3 regions of the Planosporangium spinosum genome follow, and region 1 is predicted to be linked to each of the others. Evidence: riboswitches for the same ligand, from Rfam matches in the RefSeq annotation. Region 1 holds a riboswitch; each other region holds the start of a gene.
The links. Region 1 has a riboswitch for cobalamin ahead of ACNTMW_RS32745 (hypothetical protein). Riboswitches for the same ligand answer to the same signal wherever they lie in the genome.
Positions count from the first base shown of each region.

Region 2: it holds a riboswitch for cobalamin, as region 1 does, so the genes downstream of both, cobN (cobaltochelatase subunit CobN) here and ACNTMW_RS32745 (hypothetical protein) in region 1, are expected to answer to the same signal.
Region 3: it holds a riboswitch for cobalamin, as region 1 does, so the genes downstream of both, ACNTMW_RS23555 (VWA domain-containing protein) here and ACNTMW_RS32745 (hypothetical protein) in region 1, are expected to answer to the same signal.

Region 1 covers NZ_JBLYUB010000044.1:17,054-20,555, reverse strand. The annotation lists gene ACNTMW_RS32755 (hypothetical protein) at 268-429, shown strand; gene ACNTMW_RS32750 (FxsB family cyclophane-forming radical SAM/SPASM peptide maturase) at 439-1,566, shown strand; cobalamin riboswitch at 1,623-1,801, shown strand; gene ACNTMW_RS32745 (hypothetical protein) at 1,841-2,275, shown strand; gene ACNTMW_RS32740 (histidine phosphatase family protein) at 2,272-2,841, opposite strand.
Region 2 covers NZ_JBLYUB010000019.1:40,740-49,763, forward strand. The annotation lists gene ACNTMW_RS23510 (hypothetical protein) at 1-2, opposite strand, end outside; gene ACNTMW_RS23515 (sodium:solute symporter family protein) at 13-1,680, opposite strand; gene ACNTMW_RS23520 (glycoside hydrolase family 13 protein) at 1,873-3,474, shown strand; gene ACNTMW_RS23525 (CsbD family protein) at 3,616-3,789, opposite strand; gene ACNTMW_RS23530 (MFS transporter) at 3,877-5,361, opposite strand; gene ACNTMW_RS23535 (YhjD/YihY/BrkB family envelope integrity protein) at 5,468-6,337, shown strand; cobalamin riboswitch at 6,367-6,543, shown strand; gene cobN (cobaltochelatase subunit CobN) at 6,620-9,024, shown strand, end outside.
Region 3 covers NZ_JBLYUB010000019.1:51,159-60,182, forward strand. The annotation lists gene ACNTMW_RS23545 (hypothetical protein) at 1-465, shown strand, start outside; gene ACNTMW_RS23550 (hemerythrin domain-containing protein) at 523-1,092, opposite strand; cobalamin riboswitch at 1,302-1,467, shown strand; gene ACNTMW_RS23555 (VWA domain-containing protein) at 1,549-3,489, shown strand; gene cobO (cob(I)yrinic acid a,c-diamide adenosyltransferase) at 3,489-4,103, shown strand; gene ACNTMW_RS23565 (cobyrinic acid a,c-diamide synthase CobB) at 4,097-5,434, shown strand; gene cobI (precorrin-2 C(20)-methyltransferase) at 5,425-6,141, shown strand; gene cobM (precorrin-4 C(11)-methyltransferase) at 6,138-6,938, shown strand; gene ACNTMW_RS23580 (cobalt-precorrin-5B (C(1))-methyltransferase) at 6,973-8,094, shown strand; gene cbiE (precorrin-6y C5,15-methyltransferase (decarboxylating) subunit CbiE) at 8,091-9,024, shown strand, end outside.

The DNA.
Region 1 (3,502 bases):
CGAACAGCCATGGCCGAGGCCGATGCCCCGCCCGGTGGCCGCCGTCGGCGAACGCCCGCGGCGCTTACCGATGTCGCACCGCAGCCGCGCGCACAGCGAGTGATCCGCGCGGACAACACCCGAGCGGCGTCACGTGCGACCTGAGCCAGGGTGGACCTTGTCCGGATGGAGGGATATGTCGGTACGCGCAACCGTGACGACAACGCACCGTGTCCGACCATAAACTCACAGCACTCGCGCCGATGCGGAAGTGAGGTAGCCGTTCCGATGGATACAACTCGACGCCTCGACCAGCCCGCGAACCCCTTCGACAGTGTGGTCCTCACCGAGGCCATGCGCCGCGCCCGGCGACGCCTCGCGACCGAACGCGCCGCCGACGGCGGACCCGGCTCGTACGCCTCGCGTCCGGACCACTGCACCGCGCCGTAGCCGGTCACGATGGCCGTCGCGCTGACCACGTTCATTCTCAAGGTGGCCAGCCGCTGCAATCTTGACTGCGACTACTGCTACGTCTACCACCACGCCGACCAGTCCTGGCGCCACCAGCCCCGGTTCATGCCGCTGCCGGTGGCGCAGGCGGCGGCCCGGCGCGTCGCCGAGCACGCCGATGCCCACGGCGTCGGGCATGTGCTGGTGGTGCTGCACGGAGGTGAGCCGACCCTGGCCGGGCGTGAGCGCATCGACGCGTACTGCACGCTGATCCGCCGCACGATCCCCGAGCCCATCCGGGTCGACTTCGCCATGCAGTCCAACGGCAGCCTGCTCACCTCGGACTGGCTGCCGGTCCTGCAGCAGCACCGGATCAGGGTCGGGATCAGCCTGGACGGGCCCCGCGCGGTCAACGACCGGCACCGCCGGGATGTCGCCGGCCGGTCCAGCTACGACGCCACCGTCGCGGGCATCGAGCTGCTGCGTGAGCACGCCCCGGATTGCTACGGCGGCCTGCTGTGCGTGGTCGACCTCGCCGCCGACCCGGTCGCCGTCTACCAGCACCTCGCCTCGTTCGACCCGCCGATGATCGATTTCAACCTGCCCGACGCGCACTGGGACAACCCGCCACCCCGCCCGCCCGGCGACACCGCCGGCTACGGGCGGTGGCTGGTCGGAGTGTTCGAGGCGTGGGCCGCCGGCGCGGCGTACCGGCACTCGATCCGGTTCTTCGACGACGTCATCGGCCTGTCACTGGGCGCGACCAAGTCCACCGAGGCCCTCGGCCTGGCCCCGGTGACCCTGGTCGTCATCGAGTCCAACGGCGCGCTCCAGGGCGTGGACACCCTCAAGACCACCTTCGCCGGCGCACCCGACCTCGGCCTGACCGTCACCGACGACGCCCTCGACCGGGCGCTGGCCGCTGCGCAGGTCGCCGACCGGCAACAGGGCGTCGCCGCACTGAGCCCGACCTGCCGGCGCTGCGACCTGGTGGGCGTGTGCGGCGGCGGCTACCTGCCCCACCGGTACGCCGGCCGTAACGGCTTCGCCAACCCCTCGGTCTACTGCGCCGACCTGCAGGTGGTCATCCGGCACATCCAGCGCCGGTGCGGCCTGAGCGCCGCGCCCCTCCGGTAGCAGGTTCGCGCCGCTGGGTGGCGCGGTAGTCGGGCTGCGCGTCGCGCCGGCCGCCGTTACAGTGCAGGAGTCGCGGTGATCGGGAAGCCGGTGCGAGTCCGGCGCGGTCCTCGCCACTGTGACCGGGGAGCCAACCCTGCTGTTCGTGCGCCACTGGGCCGTCACCGGCCTGGGAAGGCGTGGGGTTGCGCGACGATCCGGGAGCCAGGAGACCGGCCGCGACACCCATGTGCCCGATCGACCCCACGAGCGATGGGGGAAGGAGCCGCGCCCTGTGCTGCCAACCGCCGACGATTCGTCCACTTTGACGCCGACCGCTGCCCTCCCGGCCGCTGATTTCCAGGCCGGGATCGTGGTCTGCCGGGGCTGCTGCTGCGGCAGCGCCGCCAAGAACCCCGACGTCGACCACGCCGCCCGACTGACCCGGTTGGAGCGGTTCGCGACGCGACATCCGGCAGCCGCGACGGTACGCACCAGCGAGTGCCTGGGCCCGTGCGAGCACGCCGACGTGGTCGTGGTCCGGCCCTCACCCGCCGGCCGCGCATGCGGCGGCCGGCCGGTCTGGTTCGGCCTGGTCGACGAGTACGCGCTCGACCGGCTGCAGGCGTGGATCCTCGACGGCGGCCCGGGCCGCGTACCCGTCCCCGACGAGCTGCTGCTCCAGCAGATCGGCCGGCCGCGCACCCGGCCCGCCCCCGTCCGGACCTAGCCGATCGGCAGGCCCGTCGCGCGCAGCGTCCAGCGTCCCGGTCCGCCGGTCAGCACGGTCTGGCGCAGCGGCACCACGTCGACGCGCCAGAACGAGGCCGGGGGCGACGCGAGTACGCCGACGACGGCCGCGCGGATGACGCTCGGGTGGGTGACCGCGACGATCGTGCCGGTTACGGCCGGCAGCTCGTCCAGCCACTCGCGCGCCCGGGTGAGCAGTTCGACGACCGACTCCCCGCCGTGCGGAGCGGCGACGGGGTCGGTCAGCCACGCGGCGACCGCGTCCGGCGCGGCCGCCTCGACCTCGGCGAGGGTACGACCCGCCCACCGGCCCACGTCACCGTCGCGCAGCGCCGCAACGATCTCCGGTTCCAGACCGAGCGCGGCGGCGGTCTGCACGCAGCGGCGCGCCGGAGAGCTGTAGGCGGCCGCCACCCGCCGGAACACCCCGGTCGCCGCGGACGCGCCGGCCAGACCGCGCTCGTCGAGCGGCTCGTCGTCGGGAAATGCCGCCGCCCGCGTCGCCGCGGTCGGCGCGTGACTGACCAGCACCAGCCGGGTACCCACGTCCCGCCCTCCCTCCCACACCATGGACGTCTACCGCCACCAACGACGCGACCCACTCACTCCATGGGTAGCCACGACACAGCTCGAACGGCGGCGCACACCAACCACGGTGGACGTGACGAACGCGGCGCACCCGCGACCAAGCCGCAGCCTAGTCACACAGGTACGCCACTGGCCCACCCAACAGGACGATCTTGCCTGGGAATCGATTGGTTCTCGAACAAGATCAAACCAGGAACGTCCGGAGGGTCGGCACCGTCCAGCCAACCTGGCCAGCAACTCGGCGTGTCCAAAGACACGACCACGGACCTTGGGGCGCCGTGATCGCCACCCCCGCACCCGTCGAGAACGACCTGGTCGCCCCAACCACGCTCGTCCGCGCGCTCGTCGGCTGCGGCCGAGTGTCCACTTGCAAGCAGAACCCACTGACGGCACGCGGCCCGATCGGCGGCCGACTGCACGAGGTGCTCCTTCGACAAATCGTCCGGCACGAACGCCGACCGGCCCGAGCCGGCCCCCGCATGTTCGGATGCGCGCGGCCCCGTGACACGCAGGTCATGGTGTCGCTGGATCGACTCGGCCGTGAATCGGGTTCTTCGAGGCGGGGCCGCACGGACGACACGCCGATACGAGATGTTGTGTGTGACTTCGCGAGCGCACC
Region 2 (9,024 bases), on a different contig from region 1:
ATCACTAACCCCTCACAGGAACGGTACGTACAGTGCGGCGGCCAGGACCACGGCGACGCCGCCGAGCAGGAGCGGGTTGCGGTACCAGACGCGGTCGGCGGCGTCCATGTCGGCGGTCAGGTCGACCCGGTCCACGCCGTACACCAGCCCGCGCAGGTCATCCACCTTCTTGGGCGTGGTGAACAGCGTGACGATCGTCGAAACGACCATGACGGTCACGAACGCGATACCCGCGCCCCAGAAGCTCTGGTCGAGGTCGGAGCCGTAGTGCAGGACGCCGGCCCGGTACAGCACGTAGTTGGCGACCGCGGCGACGGTACCGGCCAGCAGCCCCCAGAAGCCGGCCCACGCGGTCATCCGGCGCCAGAACATGCCGAGGATGAACGTGGCGAACAGGGGTGCGTTGAACACGGCGAACAGCGCCTGGATGTAGTTCATGATGTTGCTGAACCCGGCGGCGATGAACGCGGTGCCGATGCCGATGACGACGCCGACGACCGTGATGATCCGCCCGGTGCGCAGGTAGTACGCGTCGTCGCGGCCGCGGCGGACGTACGGCTGCCAGATGTCGTACGTGAAGACGGTGTTGAAGCCGCTCACGTTGGCCGCCATGCCGGCCATGAACGAGGCCATCAGGCCGGTCACCGCGATGCCGAGTACCCCGTTGGGCAGCAGGTCGCGCATGAGCAGTGGGATGGCGTTGTTGTACTGCAGGTCGCCGGTCTTCGTGCCGAGGCCCTTCACGGTCACCAGCGCGACCAGGCCGGGGATGACGGTCACCGCCGGGATGAGCAGCTTCGGGTACGCCCCGATGATCGGCGTGAGCCGGGCGGCGGTCATGTTGCGGGCCGAGAGTGCCCGCTGCACCTCAGCGAAGTTGGTCGTCCAGTAGCCGAACGACAGCACGAAGCCCAGCCCGAACACGATGCCGATCCAGCTGGCACCCAGCGGGTTGTGTGCGCTCCCGGTACCGGCCCAGCTGTGCAGGCCGGCGTCTCCGAGCGGGGAGTGTCGGACGCTCTCGAACAGGCCGGACAGGCCACCGACCTTGATCAGGCCGAGCACCGTGATGGGCACCAGGCCGGCGAGGATCACGAAGAACTGCAGCACCTCGTTGTAGATCGCCGAGGACAGTCCGCCGAGGGTGATGTACACCAGCACGAACGCGGCCGCGACGATGATCGACAGCCACAGCGGCCACCCGACGAGCGCCTGCATGACCAGCGCCAGGGCGTACAGGTTGACGCCGGCGATGAGGACCTGGGCGACCGCGAACGAGATCGCGTTGAGCAGGTGGGCCGGTGCGTTGAAGCGCCGCCGCAGGTACTCGGGGACGCTGTGCACCTTGGAGCCGTAGTAGAACGGCATCATCACGATGCCCAGGAACACCATGGCCGGCACCGCGCCGATCCAGTAGTAGTGCACCGTCATCATGCCGTACTGGGCGCCGTTGGCCGCCATGCCGAGGATCTCGATCGCCCCGAGGTTGGCCGATACGAACGCCAGACCCGTCACCCAGGCCGGTAGCGCCCGGCCGGAGAGGAAGAAGTCCGCGCTCGTGGAGATGGCCCGCCGTACCGCGAACCCCACCCCGAGGACGGTGGTGAAGTACAACGCGAGAAGCAGGTAATCGAGAATGTTCAGGTCGAGGCGCAGTCCGCTCTGCGCAAGGGTGTCCACCGTTCCTCCCGTCACCGGGGTAGAGATCCCGGTCGAACGGAGGTGTTCCCCCAACGGGGGATATTCAACCGCCTCAAATGGATCACGATCCGCCCGGCCGCTCCGCCACCGCGTCGGTGGCCGCTCCGCCCACCGGTACGGCGGTCACTCCGCCGGCCGTGGCGACGCCGGGTCGGCTATCGTCGCCTTTCTGTGACTACCGAGCTGAGTACCCCCTGGTGGCGCGACGCCGTGATCTACCAGATCTACCCTCGTTCGTTCGCCGACTCCGGCGGCGACGGCCTGGGTGATCTGCCGGGTATCACCGCGCGCCTGGACCACCTCGCCGATCTGGGCGTCGATGCGGTGTGGCTGTCACCGTTCTACCCGTCGCCGCAGGCCGACGCCGGGTACGACGTCTCCGACTACCGCGACGTCGATCCGCTGTTCGGTACCCTCGCCGACTTCGACGCGCTGGTCGCCCGCGCGCACACCCTCGGCCTGCGGGTGATCGTCGATCTGGTGCCCAACCACACCTCCGACGAGCACCCCTGGTTCACGGCGGCGCTCGCGGCCGGCCCGGGCAGCCCGGAACGCGACCGGTACGTGTTCCGCGACGAGCCCAACGACTGGGACAGCGTCTTCGGCGGCTCCGCGTGGACCCAGGTGCCGGACGGCCAGTGGTACCTGCACCTGTTCGACGTGCGCCAGCCCGACCTCAACTGGGACAACCCGCAGGTCCGCGCGGAGTTCGCGGACGTGCTGCGGTTCTGGCTCGACCGGGGCGTCGACGGCTTCCGGGTCGACGTGGCGCACGGCCTGGTCAAGCGGTGGCAGGCACCCAGCGACGCGGTGACCCCGCCGCCGCCCGCGCTGCGCGACGGCGACCAGCCGATGTGGGACCAGGAGGGCGTGCACGACATCTACCGCGACTGGCGGCGCATCCTCGACGGGTACCCCGGTGAGCGGATCCTGGTCGCCGAGGCGTGGGTGGACCCGGTCGAGCGGATGGCCCGCTACGTGCGGCCCGACGAGATGCACCAGGCGTTCAACTTCGCGTACCTGCTGACGCCGTGGTCGCCCGCCGAGATCCGCGCGGTGGTCGACTCGTCCCTGGCGGTCTGTCGGGCCGTCGGCGCGCCCACCACCTGGGTGCTGTCCAACCACGACGTGGTCCGCCATCCCAGCCGGTTCGGCTACCCGCGGACCAACAACGACCGGGTCGGCATCGGCGCGGACGACCCGCAGCCGGACGAGCAGCTCGGCCTGCGCCGGGCCCGCGCCGCGACGACGCTGATGCTCGCGCTGCCCGGCGTGGCCTACCTGTACCAGGGGGAGGAGCTGGGCCTGCCCGAGCACACCACGCTGCCCGACGAGGTGCGCCAGGACCCTACCTGGGAGCGGTCCAGCCACAAGGTGCGCGGCCGGGACGGCTGCCGGGTGCCGGTCCCGTGGGAGCCGGGTGGCCCGTCGTACGGCTTCGGCCCGGGGACGGCGAGCTGGCTGCCCCAGCCGCCGGTCTGGGACCGGTACGCGCTCGGCCGCCAGCGCGGGGTCGCGGGGTCGACCTACGAGGTGTACCGGGAGGCGCTGCGGCTGCGCCGGGCGCACGGGCTCGGCGCCGGGGACGTGACCTGGGACGACGGCGCCGGCCCGGACGTGGTGGCCTTCCGTAACGGCGAGGTCATGGTGGTGGCGAACCTGGGCGACGAACCGGTGGTGTTGCCGGCCGGGGCGCGGGTCCTGCTGGCCAGCGGCGAACTCGACGGCGACGGCCGGGTGCCGGTCGACACGGCGGTGTGGGCGCTCGTCTGACCGTGACTTGCCCCTGGTGACCACAACGTCCGGGACGTTGTGGTCATCGGGGTGGCCCGAGACCACAACGTCCCGGACGTTGTGGCAAGGGGGCGCCCGGAGATCTCCGGGCGCCCCCGCCGCATTCGGTGGAAGATCCGGTCAGCGCTTGAAAGCGTCCTTGATCTTCTCGCCGGCCTGCTTGATGTTGGCCTTGAACTGGTCGCCCTTGCCTTCGGCCTCGAGGCTCTCGTCGTCGGTCGCCTTGCCGACGCCCTCCTTGACCTTGCCGGCAAGGTTCTCGGACTGGTTTTCCAGCTTGTCGTCGTAGCCCATGTCAACCTCCAGGTCCCTAGCGGACTACCGGTTACTTACCCGCCGGCCGACAACCTCAATCACACCGCCGGCCCGGCGCGGCTTCCGTCAGGCTGTCGCGGCCCGGCGCGTACCGTCGATCGACGGCGTCCGCGACACCACCGACAGCGGCTTGGCCACGTGCTCCAGCGAGCGGCCGTGGGCCGGTACCGCGTAGAACAGCGCGACCAGGCCGCCGACGGCCATCAGGCCGGCGCCGACGAGGTACCCGATGAACAGCGGCGTCGGGTCCTTGGCGTCGCCGATGAGGCGGGCGAACATCCAGGGGGCGACGACGCCGCCGAAGAACTGCGCGACCGCGAAGAAGAACGAGATCGCCTGCGCCCGCAGTTCGATCGGGAAGATCTCGCTGACGGTCAGGTACGCGCTGGACGCGCCGGCGGAGGCGATGAAGAATACGACGCACCACAGGATCGTCTGGGTGACCGCGTTGAGCGCGCCGATCCAGAACAGGTACCCGCTGATCGCCAGGATCGCCGCGGACACCAGGTAGGTGCCGGCGATCATCGGCTTGCGGCCCACCGTGTCGAACAGGCGGCCGAGCAGCAGCGGGCCGGCCAGGTTACCGAGCGCGAACGGGAAGAAGTACCACGGGATGCGCTGGTCGGGGATGTGGTAGAAGCCCGACAGGACCAGCCCGTACGTGAAGAAGATCGCGTTGTACAGGAACGACTGGGTCACCAGCATTGCGAAACCCAGTACCGACCGGCTCGGGTACTCGCGCAGCATGACGCGGGCGATCTGCCGGTATGTCACGGTGTCGGTCGGCTTCACCTCGATGGTGGCGTCCTCGCTCAGCGCGGTCAGCTCCTTGCCGTCGGCGCGGACGTGCTCCTCGATCCGGGCGACCGTCCGCTCGGCCTCCTCGGCGCGGCCGTGGGTGAGCAGCCACCGCGGGCTCTCCGGGACGTGCTTGCGCAGCTGCCAGATCGCCAGGCCGATGACCGGGCCGACGAACAGGCTCATCCGCCAGCCGAGGTCCTTGGGCAGGATGTCCGGGTTGAGTAGGACCAGTTGGGACGCGGCGCCGATCATGGCACCCAGCCAGTACGTGCCGTTGATCGCGATGTCGACCCGGCCCCGGTAGCGCGCCGGGATCAGTTCGTCGATGGCCGAGTTGATCGCGGTGTACTCGCCGCCGATGCCCATGCCGGCGATGAACCGCATCGCCAGGAACGACCACAGGTTCCAGGCGAACCCGGACAGGCCGTTGAAAACCAGGTAGATGCCCAGGGTGACCAGGAACAGGTTGCGCCGGCCCAGCCGGTCGGACAGCCGCCCGAACACCAGCGCGCCGACCACCTCGCCGAGCAGGTAGACCGAGGCGGTCAGGCCGACCTCGCCCGCGGTCAGGTGGAGGGTGTTCTGGTCCTTGAGTACCGAGGCGATCGACGCCGCCATCTGGATCTCCAGGCCGTCGAGCACCCAGGCCACGCCGAGGGCGACGACCACCAGCCAGTGGAACCGCGCCCAGGGCAGCCGGTCGATACGGGCCGGTACGTCGCTGCGGACTGTTTGTGGGGAACTGGTCATTGGGCACCTCCGTGTCAGCGGTCTTGCCCATGCCGCTGACTGCCCAAACTCGACACCTTAACGACCATTAACTACCGATCGGCACAAAACAATATCTGGAGGGGACGTGGGGACGCTGCGCGCCGTGCCGCGCCGGCTGATCGGCAGGGTCGTCGGCGCGCTGCGCGGCCGTGACCTGGCGCTGCACGCCGCGGCCACCACGTTCTACGGCGGGATCGCCGTGGTACCCGTCAGCCTGCTCACCCTGCGGCTGGCCGCGGCGATCGTGGGCACCGACCGGTTGGCGGCGCGCGCCGGTCGGGTGGCTGCCGCGTTCCCGGCCGAACTGGGCGCGAACCTTGCCGCCACGAGGCTGGTGACGGCCGGACTGCACCTGTCCGCCGCCCAGGCGGTGGCGGCGCTGCTGCCCGCCACCCTGTACGGCGAGGGGCTGCGCCGCTCACTGGTGTCGCTGGCCGGCGGTGCCGCGGCGCGGCGGGAGCGGGCCATCGGGTGGCGCGGCCGGCTGCTCGTGCTGCCGCTGCTCGCCGCGGGCCCCGGGCTGCTGCTGGCGCTGCTGCTGGCGCTGCCCTGGGCGGCCGGGCTGCTCGGCCGGGGCGGCCTGGCCAGCGTCGCGGCGGTGGTGGTGTCGTTCCTGGGCGTGTGGCTCGCACTCAGCCCGGTGGTGATCTGGGTGTACCGGTTCGTCGGCCCGGCGCGCCCGCCCTGGCCGGCGGCCACCGCCGGCGGGTCGTTCGCGGCGGCTAACCTGTCCGGCTTCCTGCACGGCTTCGTGCTGTTCTGGTCGCTGCCGCTGAACCTGGGGCTGCCGTTCGGCGGGTTCGCCGCCGTGGGCGCGGTCGTCGCCGTCGCGCTGTGGCTGTACGTGCTCCACGTCGTCGTCCTGGTCGGGTACGTGTTCACGCGGCAACTGGGCCGGCTCGTCGCCCCGCACCCGTCACCCGGCAGTGGATCGGCGCCGCCGGGCGATCCGTGATGCCGTAGCATCCGCGACGGCGGCAGTGGAGGAACCCGGTGCGAATCCGGGGCGGTCCCGCCACTGTCACCGGGGAGCGACCCTCACCCATGCCACGGCCGGCACACGCCGGTGGGAAGGCGGAGGGGCGACTGCTCTGGGGCGCTGCGCAGCGTCGAGCGCCGAGCCAGAGCAGTCGTACGTGTCGATCCGGGAGCCAGGAGACTCCGGCCGCCGGGGGACGAGAAGTCCCCACCTACGACCCTGCGACCGGGGCGCGGACCCCGACGGGAGTTGCCTCTCATGACGTTCGTCCTGCTTTCCACCGCCGACACCGACCTGCTCGCGGCCCGGGCCAGCGGCGCCGACTGGCGGGTGGCCAATCCGACCCGGCTCGATCCCGCGGACGTGCCCGGCCTGCTCGACGGCGCGGCGCTCGCCGTGGTCCGGCTGCTCGGCGGCCGGCGTACCTGGCCCGAGGGTCTGGACGAGGTGCGGCGTGCCGGGCTGCCGGTGGTGGCGCTCGGTGGTGAGGCCACCCCGGACGCCGAGCTGACCGCGCTGTCGACCGCGGCCACCGGCGTGGTCGGAGACGCGCAGCGCTACCTGGTCGAGGGTGGCCCGGACAACCTGCGCGAGCTGTACCGGTTCCTGTCCGACACGGTGCTGCTCACCGGCGAGGGGTTCGCGGCACCCGCGCCGGCGCCGGCCTACGGTGTGCACGGCACCCACGACCAACGGCCCGACCGGCCGACCGTCGGGGTCGTGTTCTACCGGGCACACGCTCTCGCCGGCAACACCGCGTTCGTCGACACCCTCGCGGCCGCGATCGAGGAGCAGGGCGCCAACGCGCTGCCGATCTTCGCGTCGTCGCTGCGCGCGGTCGACGACGGCCTCGCCGAACTGCTGGGGCGCTGCGACGCGCTGGTGGTGACGGTGCTCGCGGCGGGTGGCACCACGGCCGCCGACGCGAGTGCGGGCGGCGACTCCGACGCCTGGTCGGTGGAGGCGCTCGCGGCGCTGGACGTACCGGTGCTCCAGGGGCTCTGCCTCACGTCGAGCCGCGCCCAGTGGGCCGGCTCCGACGCCGCGCTGAGCCCGATGGACGCGGCGATGCAGGTGGCGATCCCGGAGTTCGACGGCCGACTGATCACGGTGCCGTTCTCGTTCAAGGAGGCCGGCCCGGACGGTATCCCGGTGTACCTCGCCGACCCGGAGCGCGCCGCGCGGGTGGCCGGCATCGCGCTGGCGTACGCCCGGCTTCGGCGCGTCGACAACCGCGACAAGCGGCTGGCGATCGTGCTGTCGTCGTACCCGACGAAGCACTCGCGCGTCGGCAACGCGGTCGGCCTGGACACCCCCGCCTCGGCGGTCTCCCTGCTACGGGCGCTGCGCGCGGCCGGGTACGCCGTGGGCGAGTTCCCTCAAGACGGCGACGCGCTGATCCACTCGCTGATCGCGGCCGGTGGCCACGACGTGGAGTGGCTGACCGAGGACCAGTTGGCGGCGGCGCCGATCCGGGTTCCGTTGTCCGACTACCGGGGCTGGTTCGACGCGCTGCCGGAGTCGCTGCGCGCCGACATGCTGGACGCGTGGGGCGAGCCGCCGGGCGAGCTGTACGTCGACGGCGACGGACCCGATAAGGCAATAGTGCTGGCCGGACTGCAATTTCAAAACGTGACGCTGATGATCCAGCCGCCGCGCGGCTTCGGTGAGAACCCGATCGCGATCTACCACGACCCTGACCTGCCGCCCTCACACCACTACCTCGCCGCGTACCGGTGGCTGGCCGGCAACGTCGACGCCGTCGTGCACCTGGGCAAGCACGGCACCCTCGAGTGGCTGCCCGGCAAGGGGCTCGGCCTGTCCGCCGCCTGCGCCCCGGACGCCGTACTCGGCGACCTGCCGCTGGTGTACCCGTTCATCGTCAACGACCCGGGGGAGGGCACCCAGGCCAAGCGTCGGGGGCACGCCACCATCGTCGACCACCTGGTGCCCCCGATGGCCCGCGCCGACACGTACGGCGACCTGGCGAAGCTGGAGCAGCTGCTCGACGAGTACGCGACCGTGCAGGCGCTGGACCCGGCGAAGCTGCCGGCGGTGCGGGCCCAGGTCTGGACGCTGATCCAGGCCGCCCAGCTCCACCACGACCTGCACCAGTCCGAGATGCCCGGTGAGGACGACTTCGACGACTTCATTCTGCACGTCGACGGGTACCTGTGCGAGATCAAGGACTCCCAGATCCGCGACGGCCTGCACGTCCTGGGCGCCGCGCCGCAGGCCGAGGCGCGGGTCAACCTGGTCCTGGCGGTCCTGCGGGCGCGGCAGGTGTGGGGCGGCCGGCATGCCCACCCCGGTCTGCGCGCCGCCCTGGCGACGCACCTCGGGCTGTCCGAGGCCGACCTGCTGGCCGGGATCGCGCCGGCGGCGACCCCGCCGGCGCTCACCGAGGTCGTCGACGGGCCCGCGACCAGCGCGGCCGACCTCGTCGACCGGCTGGAGGACCTCGCCCGCAAACTGGTCGTGGGCTGCGAGACGCTCGGCTGGGCGGCCGACTCCGTGCCCGCCGTCGTCGCCGAGGTCCTCGGTGGCCCCGTGCCGCAGGTGGAGGGCGTGCTGCGGTTCGCCGCCACCGAGGTGGTACCCCGCCTCGACGCCACCACCGGTGAGATCGGCAGCGTCCTGCACGCCCTCGACGGCGGGTACGT
Region 3 (9,024 bases), on a different contig from region 1:
GCGCCCGGAGGGACGTTCAGCGCCGCGCTCGCCGAGGTACAGGCGCGCCAGGCGGCGACCGTGGCGGCCTGGCTGCGGTACCCGACCGTGATGGACGCCGCCCTGCTCGGCGTCGTCGGCCCGGGTGGGGCGGACCGGCTGGACTGGCTGGTCGGGGCGGACGCCACGGAGCGTTCCGACACCGAGTACGCCTGGCGTACCTGGGTCGACGAGGTCGTGGCGAGCTGGGCCGCCTGCCTGCTGGCCGACGCCGACCTGGCCGCCGCCGCGGTGGCCGCGGTCGGCGGCAGCGACCACATGGCCGGGCTGTACTGCGACTTCCGCCGCCTCACCGCCCCCGACGACCGCGACCGCTACGCGTCGGCGCTGCTGCGCCACCCGGACCTGCTGGACCCGGTGGCGCGGCTGCACCGCGACCAGCTGCTCGCCCGCCTGCGCGCCGCCGGCCCCGCGGCGGCGGCCTGACCGTCCGGCCGGTTCAGGCCACCGCCTCCGGTCGGTTCCGGCGGCCGCCCGTGGCGGTCAGCCCTTGTGCGTCTTGGCGTACTCGCGCATCGAGTCCCGGACCCGGTCGAACACGGCCAACGGCGGCCCGGCCAGGAGGTTGCCGACCGCGGACTCCGGGGCGTTCGGGTGCGGGCGGGTCGGCGCCGTCCGCTCGGCCGCCTTCACCGCGTCCGCCATCCGCCGCAGCTGGTCGGCGTCGACCGTCTGGCGCAGGCCCGAGAACTCGTCACGCTCCTCGCGCTCGGCGTGGGCGATGATCGAGTCCTTCGCCGCCCGGAACCTGATGTCGAACTCCGGCTTGTCGATACCCAGGTCGTACAGTTCGGCCAGCATGCGCTTGGCCTGGTCCTCCTCGTGCAGCCGCTCGTCGACGACCTGCTTGCCGTTGGCGATCTTGCGCCGGGCGACGGGGTGGACGACCTCTTCTTCCGCCGTCTCGTGGACCGCCAGCAGCCGTACCAGATCCTCGAACACCTCGCGCTTACGGTCGCCCTTGGCCGTCTCCATCTCGGCGAACATCGTCTTGATCTGGTTGTGCTGGTCGACCAGCAGCTCCACCACGTCCTTTTCCCGCGTCGTGGTCATGGATCCGACTCCTCACGTCGCGATCGGTGCGGACGCCGGAGACCTTCCCCGATCCGCGCCGCTCATGCCATCCGTACCGCCCGCCGTGCGGGGACCCGGCCGGTGGCCGCCCGCGCCGGGCGGACCGCCACCGGACAGGCGATCATGGGGCCTGTCACGTTGACGCGGACCCGGCCGGTGGGACAGCATGACCACCAGAACGGCAGTGGAGGAACCCGGTGCGAATCCGGGGCGGTCCCGCCACTGTTACCGGGGAGCGAACCCTCACCGACGCGCCACGGCCGCATCTGCGGCGGGAAGGCCGAGGGGGCGACCGCTCCGGGTCGAGCGCCGACCCGGAGTTGTCGTACGCGCCGATCCGGGAGCCAGGAGACTCCAGCCGTTCGTGGAACACCGACACGCGGGCGTGGACACCCGCGGAAGGGACTTGCGCATGCCTACGCGCCTGAGCGGCGGATGATCCCGCCGTACCCGTTCGCCGCCGTCGTCGGCCTCGCCGACCTGCGCCTGGCGCTGCTGCTCACGGCCGTGTCGCCGGCCGTCGGCGGCGTGCTCGTCCGCGGCGAGAAGGGCACCGCCAAGTCGACGATCGTGCGGGCCCTCGCCAGCCTGCTGCCCGAGGTCGACGTCGTCGACGGCTGCCGGTTCGCCTGCGACCCGGCGACGCCCGACGCGTCCTGCCCGGACGGGCCGCACCTCGACCCCGCGGGCATCCGGCGGCGGTCCCGACTGGTCGAACTGCCGGTGGGTGCCACCGAGGACCGGGTGGTCGGCGCGCTCGACCTGCAGCGCGCGCTCGGCGACGGCGTCAAGGCGTACGAGCCTGGCCTGCTGGCCGCGGCCCACCGGGGCGTGCTCTACGTCGACGAGGTCAACCTGCTGCCCGACCACCTGGTCGACCTGCTGCTCGACGCCGCCGCCATGGGCCGCGCCCACGTCGAGCGCGACGGCGTTTCGGTACAGCACGCGGCCCGCTTCCTGTTGGTCGGCACGATGAACCCGGAGGAGGGCGAGCCCCGGCCGCAACTGGTCGACCGGTTCGGCCTGGTGGTCTCCGTCGCCGCGCCCGACGACCCGGGCATGCGCGCCGAGGTGGTACGTCGGCGGCTGGCGTACGAGGCCGACCCGGCGGGCTTCGCCGCCCGGTGGGCCGGCGAGGACGCCGCCCTCGCCGCGCGCATCGTCGCCGCGCGGGACCGGCTGCCCAAGGTCCGACTGCCCGACGCCGAACTCGACCGCATCGCCCGGATCTGCCTCGCGTACGGGGTGGACGGGTTGCGCGCGGACATCGTCGTCGCGCGTGCGGCCACCGCGCTCGCCGCCTGGCACGGCCGCGACGAGGTCACCCCGGCGGACGTGGCCGACGCCGCCCGGCTGGCGCTGCCACACCGCCGCCGCCGCGACCCGCTGGACCCGCCCGGCACCGACGAGCAGCGACTCGAAGAGGTCCTGGCCGACAACCGCCCGGACCCCGACGACGACCCGCCGCCGGGCGACGGCGGTCCGGGCGATGGCCCGGACGGTGGCCCCGATTCCGACCGCGGCCCCGACGACCGGTCCGACCGCGACGAGGCCGGCCCCGACGGTCACGCCGACGCCGACGCCGACGGGTCCGGGTCGTCGCGTCCGACCCGCCAGCCGGCCCCGGTCGGTGCGGCGTACCGGCCGCAGGCGCTGCGGGTACCCGGCCGTGGCGCCGCCGGCCCGACCGGCCGGCGGTCTGCCGCGTACGCCCGCACCGGTCGGGTCGTCGGCTCCCGGCTGCCGGCCGGCCGGCTGGCCAGCGTGCACCTGCCGGCGTCGGTACGGGCCGCCGCCGCCCGCGGATCACGCCGCGTCCAGGCGACGGACCTGCGCGAGGCGGTACACGTCGGCCGCGAGGCCAACCTGGTGCTGTTCGTGGTCGACGCGTCCGGCTCGATGGCCGCACGAGCCCGGATGCGCACCGTGAAGACGGCCGTGCTGTCGCTGCTGCGCGACGCGTACCAGCGGCGCGACAAGATCGGCATGATCACGTTCCGGGGGGCCGGGGCACAAGCCGTGCTGGAGCCGACCACCAGCCACGAGGTGGGCGTGGCGAAGCTGGCCGACCTGCGCACCGGCGGCCGTACCCCGCTCGCGGAGGGCCTGCGGGCGGCGGTACGGACCCTGGCCGCCGAACGCCGGCGCGACCCGCACCGCCGCCCGCTGCTGGTCGTCGTCACCGACGGCCGGGCCACCGCGGGCGCCGACCCGCTGACCGTCGCGCCGGCGCTGGCCGGTACGGCCGCTGTCGTGGTCGACTGCGAATCCGGCCCGGTCCGCCTCGGCCTGGCGAAACGCCTGGCCAGCGCGCTGGACGCCGGCCACATCCCACTCGACGCGCTCGACGCCACCACGATCAGGAGGGCCGCCTGATGCCGCAGGGTAATCCGGAGAACGTACCCGACGACGGCCTCACCACCCGCCAGCGGCGCCGCCAGCCGGTGCTCGCCGTGCACACCGGGACCGGCAAGGGCAAGTCCACCGCCGCGTTCGGCATGGCGCTGCGCGCCTGGAACGCCGGCTGGCCGATCGCGGTCTTCCAGTTCGTGAAGTCCGAGAAGTGGCGGGTCGGCGAGGAGGCGGCGTTCCGGGCGCTCGGCGACGCGTACGCCGCCAAGGGCGTCGGCGCGCCGGTGACCTGGCACAAGATGGGCGAGGGCTGGTCGTGGATCCAGCGCGAGGGCACCGAGCGGGATCATGCCGCCGAGGCCGCCGAGGGGTGGGCCCAGGTCAAGCGCGACCTCGCCGCCGAGCGGTACCGCTTCTACGTGCTCGACGAGTTCACGTACCCGATGACGTGGGGCTGGGTCGACGTCGCCGACGTCGTCGAGACGCTGCGGAACCGGCCGGGCAGCCAGCACGTCGTGATCACCGGCCGGCACGCGGCGCCCGCGCTGGTCGAGGCCGCCGACCTGGTCACCGAGATGGGCAAGGTCAAGCACCCGATGGACGCCGGGCGCAAGGGCCAGCAGGGCATCGAGTGGTAGCCACCCCGCGGGTCGTCATCGCCGCGCCCGCCTCCGGGCACGGTAAGACGACGGTCGCCACCGGGCTGCTCGCGGCGTTCGCGGCGCGCGGCCTGTCCGTGGCCGGGTTCAAGGTCGGCCCGGACTACATCGACCCCGGCTACCACGCCCTGGCCGCCGGCCGGCCCGGCCGCAACCTCGACCCGGTACTGGTCGGCACAGACCTGATCGGGCCGCTGTTCGCGCACGGTGCCGCCGGTGCCGACCTGGCCGTCGTCGAGGGCGTGATGGGCCTGTACGACGGGCGTACCGGCGCCGGCGACCACGGCTCGACCGCCGAGGTCGCGGGGCTGCTGGACGCGCCGGTGATCCTGGTCGTCGACGCGGCGGCGCAGGGCCGCTCGGTGGCGGCGCTGGTCCACGGCTTCCGGTCGTTCGGCGACGGCGTCCGCATCGCCGGGGTGATCCTCAACCGGGTCGGCTCGTTCCGGCACGAGGACCTGCTGCGCGCCGCGTGCGAGGAGATCGGCACCCCGGTGCTGGGCGCGCTGCACCGGCACGAGGCGGTCGCCGCGCCGTCGCGCCATCTCGGCCTGGTACCGGCGGTGGAGCGCCGCGCGGAGGCGGTCGCCTCGGTGAAAGCGCTCGCCGACCTCGTCACCGCGTCGGTCGACCTGGACCGGGTGTTCGCGGTGGCGCGGTCCGCGCCGGCGCTGTCCGCCGAGCCGTGGTCGCCGCAGGTCGGTACGCCGGTCGGCCCCCGGCCGGTGGTCGCGGTCGCCGGCGGCCCGGCGTTCAGCTTCGGGTACGCCGAGACCGTCGAACTGCTGCGCGGGGCGGGCGCCGAGGTGGCCCTGTTCGACCCGCTGCACGACACCGCCCTGCCCGACGGCGCGCGGGGACTCGTCGTCGGTGGCGGCTTTCCCGAGGTGTACGCGGCCGAACTGTCGGCCAACGAGCCGCTGCGCGCGTCCGTGGCCGCCCTGGCGGCGTCCGGCGCGCCGGTCGCGGCCGAGTGCGCCGGCCTGCTGTGGCTGTGCCGGACCCTGGACGGTGCGCCGATGTGCGGGGTCGTCGACGCCGACGCGGCGATGACGCCTCGCCTCACCCTGGGATATCGCGACGCGGTCGCGGTGTCGCCGAGCTGGCTCGCGCCGGTCGGTACCCGCGTCACCGGGCACGAGTTCCACCGCACCGCCGTCACCCCGACCGCCGACGGCACCCCCGCCTGGGCCTGGCGCGACGCGCCGCCGGAGGGGTTCGTCACCGGCAACGTCCACGCGTCGTACCTGCACCTGCACTGGGCCGCGGCCCCGGAATTCGCCCGACGGCTGGTGGAAGCATGCGCCTGATCGGGGTCGGGGTCGGCCCCGGCGACCCGGAGCTTGTCACGCTCAAGGCGGTGCGCGTGCTCGCCACGGCGGGCCGCGTCTTCGTACCCGTCCTCGCCGCCGACGACACGGGCCGCGCGGAGGCGACCGTCCGCGCGCACGCCTCGCACGAGCGCATCGAGCGGCTCGTGTTCGCGCTCAATGAACGCAGCGACACCGCGCGGCGGGAACGGCACTGGGACGCCGCCGGTGAGCGGGTGGCGGAGTGGCTGCGCGAGACCGGCGGGACGGCGGCGTTCGCGACGATCGGCGACCCCAACGTGTACTCGACCTTCGCCTACCTCGCGCAGACCGTACGGGAGCTGCTGCCGCAAACGGTGGTCGAGACGGTCCCCGGGATCACCGCGATGCAGGCGGTGGCGGCCGTGTCGGGGACCCCGCTGGTCGAGGGCACCGAGCCGCTGACCCTGCTGCCGCTGGCCCGCGGGGTCGAGCCGCTGCGGGAGGCGGTGGCCGGCGACGGCACCGTCGTGGTCTACAAGGGCGGTCGGCACCTGCCCGAGATCGCCGAGATCGCGAAGGAGGCCGGCCGGGACGCCGTGTACGGCGAGCACCTGGGCCTGCCCGACGAGCGGGTCCGGCCACTGTCCGACGTCGACGGTGCCGGCCCGTACCTGGCGACCGTGCTGCTGCCGGCGCGCCGCACCAGCCGAGGAGGAAAGCTGTGACGGGTAGGGCAACGTTTGTCGGCGCCGGTCCGGGCGCGGCCGACCTGATCACCGTCCGCGGCGCCCGCGCGCTGGAGCGCGCTGACGTCGTGGTGTGGGCGGCCAGCCTGGTCTCCCCGGACGTCCTGGGCTACGCCCGCGACGGCGCCGAGATCGTCGACTCCGCCGAGCTGACGCTGGAGTCTACGGTGGACATCTACCAGCGGGCGGCGGCCGAGGATCTGCACGTGGTACGCCTGCACTCCGGCGACCCCGCGCTGTGGGGCGCCATGCAGGAGCAGCTCGACCGCTGCGCCGAGCTGGGCCTGGAGGTCGAGGTGATCCCCGGGGTGTCGTCGTTCTCGGCGGCCGCCGCGGCGGTGCGGCGGGAGCTGACCGTCCCCGAGGTGGCGCAGTCGGTCATCCTGACCCGGCTCGAAGGCGGCAAGACCCCGATGCCGGCCGGCGAGAGCGTCCGGGAGTTCGCCCGGCACGGTACGACCATGGCGCTGTTCCTGTCGGCCGCCCGCGCCAAGCAGCTCGCCGAGGAGCTGCAGGCCGGCGGGTACGCCCCCGAGACCCCGGTGGTGGTCGCCTACCGGGTGACCTGGCCGGACGAGCTGATGCTGCGCTGCACCGTCGGTACCCTGGCCGAGACCGTACGCGCGCACAAGCTGTGGAAGCACACGCTGTTCCTGGTCGGCCCGGCGCTCGATGCGCACGGCACCCGCAGCCACCTGTACCACCCGGGGCACTTCCACGGGCACCGGCGGGCCGACCGGACGGCACGTCAGGCGCTGCGGGCCAGCGGTGGATGACGTCCCCGCGCTGGGCGATCCGGCGGCGGACGGCATCCCCGCGCTGCGCGAGCCCGACCTGCCGCGGACCGCGAAGGTCCGCCCGAAGGCGTTGCGTACCGGCTGGACGACCGGTACCTGCGCCTCGGCGGCTGCGAAGGCGGCCGCGTCGCTGCTGCTGACCGGCGCGCCACCGCCCTGGGTCGAGGTGGCGCTGCCCAGCGGCCGCCGGGTGACGTTCGCGGTCGAGGAGTCCGCTGTGGCGGCCGGATCGGCGACCGCCGTGGTCGTCAAGGACGCCGGCGACGACCCGGACGTCACGCACGGCGCCCACCTGACCGCGACGGTGTCGTGGCGTGACGGCGACGGCGTCGAGCTGGACGGCGGCGAGGGCGTCGGCGTGGTGACCAAGCCCGGTCTCGGCCTGTCGGTCGGCGGGCCGGCGATCAACCCGGTACCCCGCGCGATGATCACGCAGGCGGTGCGTGAGGTCGTCGGCGACCGTGGCGTCCGGGTGGTGATCAGCGTGCCCGGCGGCGAGAAGATGGCGCGCAAGACGACCAACCGGCGGCTGGGCGTGCTCGGTGGCATCTCCATCCTCGGTACCACCGGGATCGTGCGCCCGTTCTCGACCGCGTCGTGGCGGGCCAGCGTGGTTCAGGCCGTCGGAGTCGCGGCGGCGCAGGGCGAGGACACGATCGTGCTGTGTACCGGCGGGCGCACCGAGTCCGGCGCCATGGCGCTGCTACCCGAACTGCCCGAGGTGTGCTTCATCGAGGTGGGTGACTTCACCGGGGCGGCCCTGCGGACGGCGGTCGAGCGGGGCATCACCCGCGTCGTCTTCGTCGGCATGGCCGGCAAGCTCACCAAGCTCGCCTCCGGGGTGCTGATGACGCACTACACCCGCTCCGCCGTCGACACCGGCCTGCTGGGCCGGCTGACGGCGGCGGCCGGCGGCTCCGGCGCGCTGATGGCCGAGGTGGCCGCGGCGAACACCGCCCGGCACGCGTACGAGCTGTGGGCCGCCGCCGGCCTGCTGCGGACCGCCGGCGACGCGCTGTGCGCCCGGGTACGGGACGTGCTCGTCGCGTTCTGCGGCCTGCCCGCCGAGGTGGCGATGGTCGACTTCACCGGGAAGGTCGTCGTCGCCGCCACCGAACCGGGGTGGGTCTCATGATCACGGTGGTCGGCTGCGACGGCGGGCCGCTGCCGCCCGCCGTACGGGCACTGCTCGCCGACGCGACCCTGGTGGTCGGCGCCGCCCGGCACCTGGCACAGGTCGACACCGCCGCCGAGCGGTTGGTCATGGGCAGTGTGGCCGCCGCGGTGGAGAGGCTGTCCACCCACGACGGTCACGCGGTCGTCCTGGCCAGCGGCGACCCCGGCTTCTTCGGCATCGTCGCGACCCTGCGCCGCGCCGGCCTGCGACCGGACGTCGTAGCGGCGCCGTCCTCGGTGGCGCACGCGTTCGCCCGCCTCGGGCTGCCCTGGGACGACGCCGTCGTGGTCTCCGCGCACGGGCGCGACCTGCGCCGCGCGGTCAACGTCTGCCGTGCCCACCGCAAGGTCGCGGTGCTCACCGCGCCGGGCGCCGGGCCGCACGAGCTGGCGAAGGAGCTGGCCGACACGTCCCGCCGGATCGTGGTGGCCTCCCGGCTCGGTACCCCCGACGAGCGGATCACCGGACCCGACGGCGACTGGGCGGACCCGAACGTGGTCCTGGTCCTCGCCGACGGCGTGCCCGTGGGCGGCGCACCCGGCGGCGACGCCGGGCCGTCGCCGCGCTGGGTGGCCGGCGCGCAGCCCGGGCCGGCGGGCTGGGCGCTGCCCGAGGAGGCCTTCGACCACCGCGACTCGATGATCACGAAGGCGGAGGTACGGGCGCTCGTCCTGGCCCGGCTCGGCCCGCGCCTGGGCGACCTGGTCTGGGACGTCGGCGCCGGTAGCGGCTCGGTGGCGGTCGAGTGCGCCCGGCTGGGTGCCGCCGTCGTCGCGGTCGAACGCGACCCGGACGCCTGCGACCGGGTGCGGCGCAACGCGGCAGCGTTCACCGTGGACGTCAGCGTGGTGCACGGGTCCGCGCCGGCGGTACTGGCCGGCCTGCCCG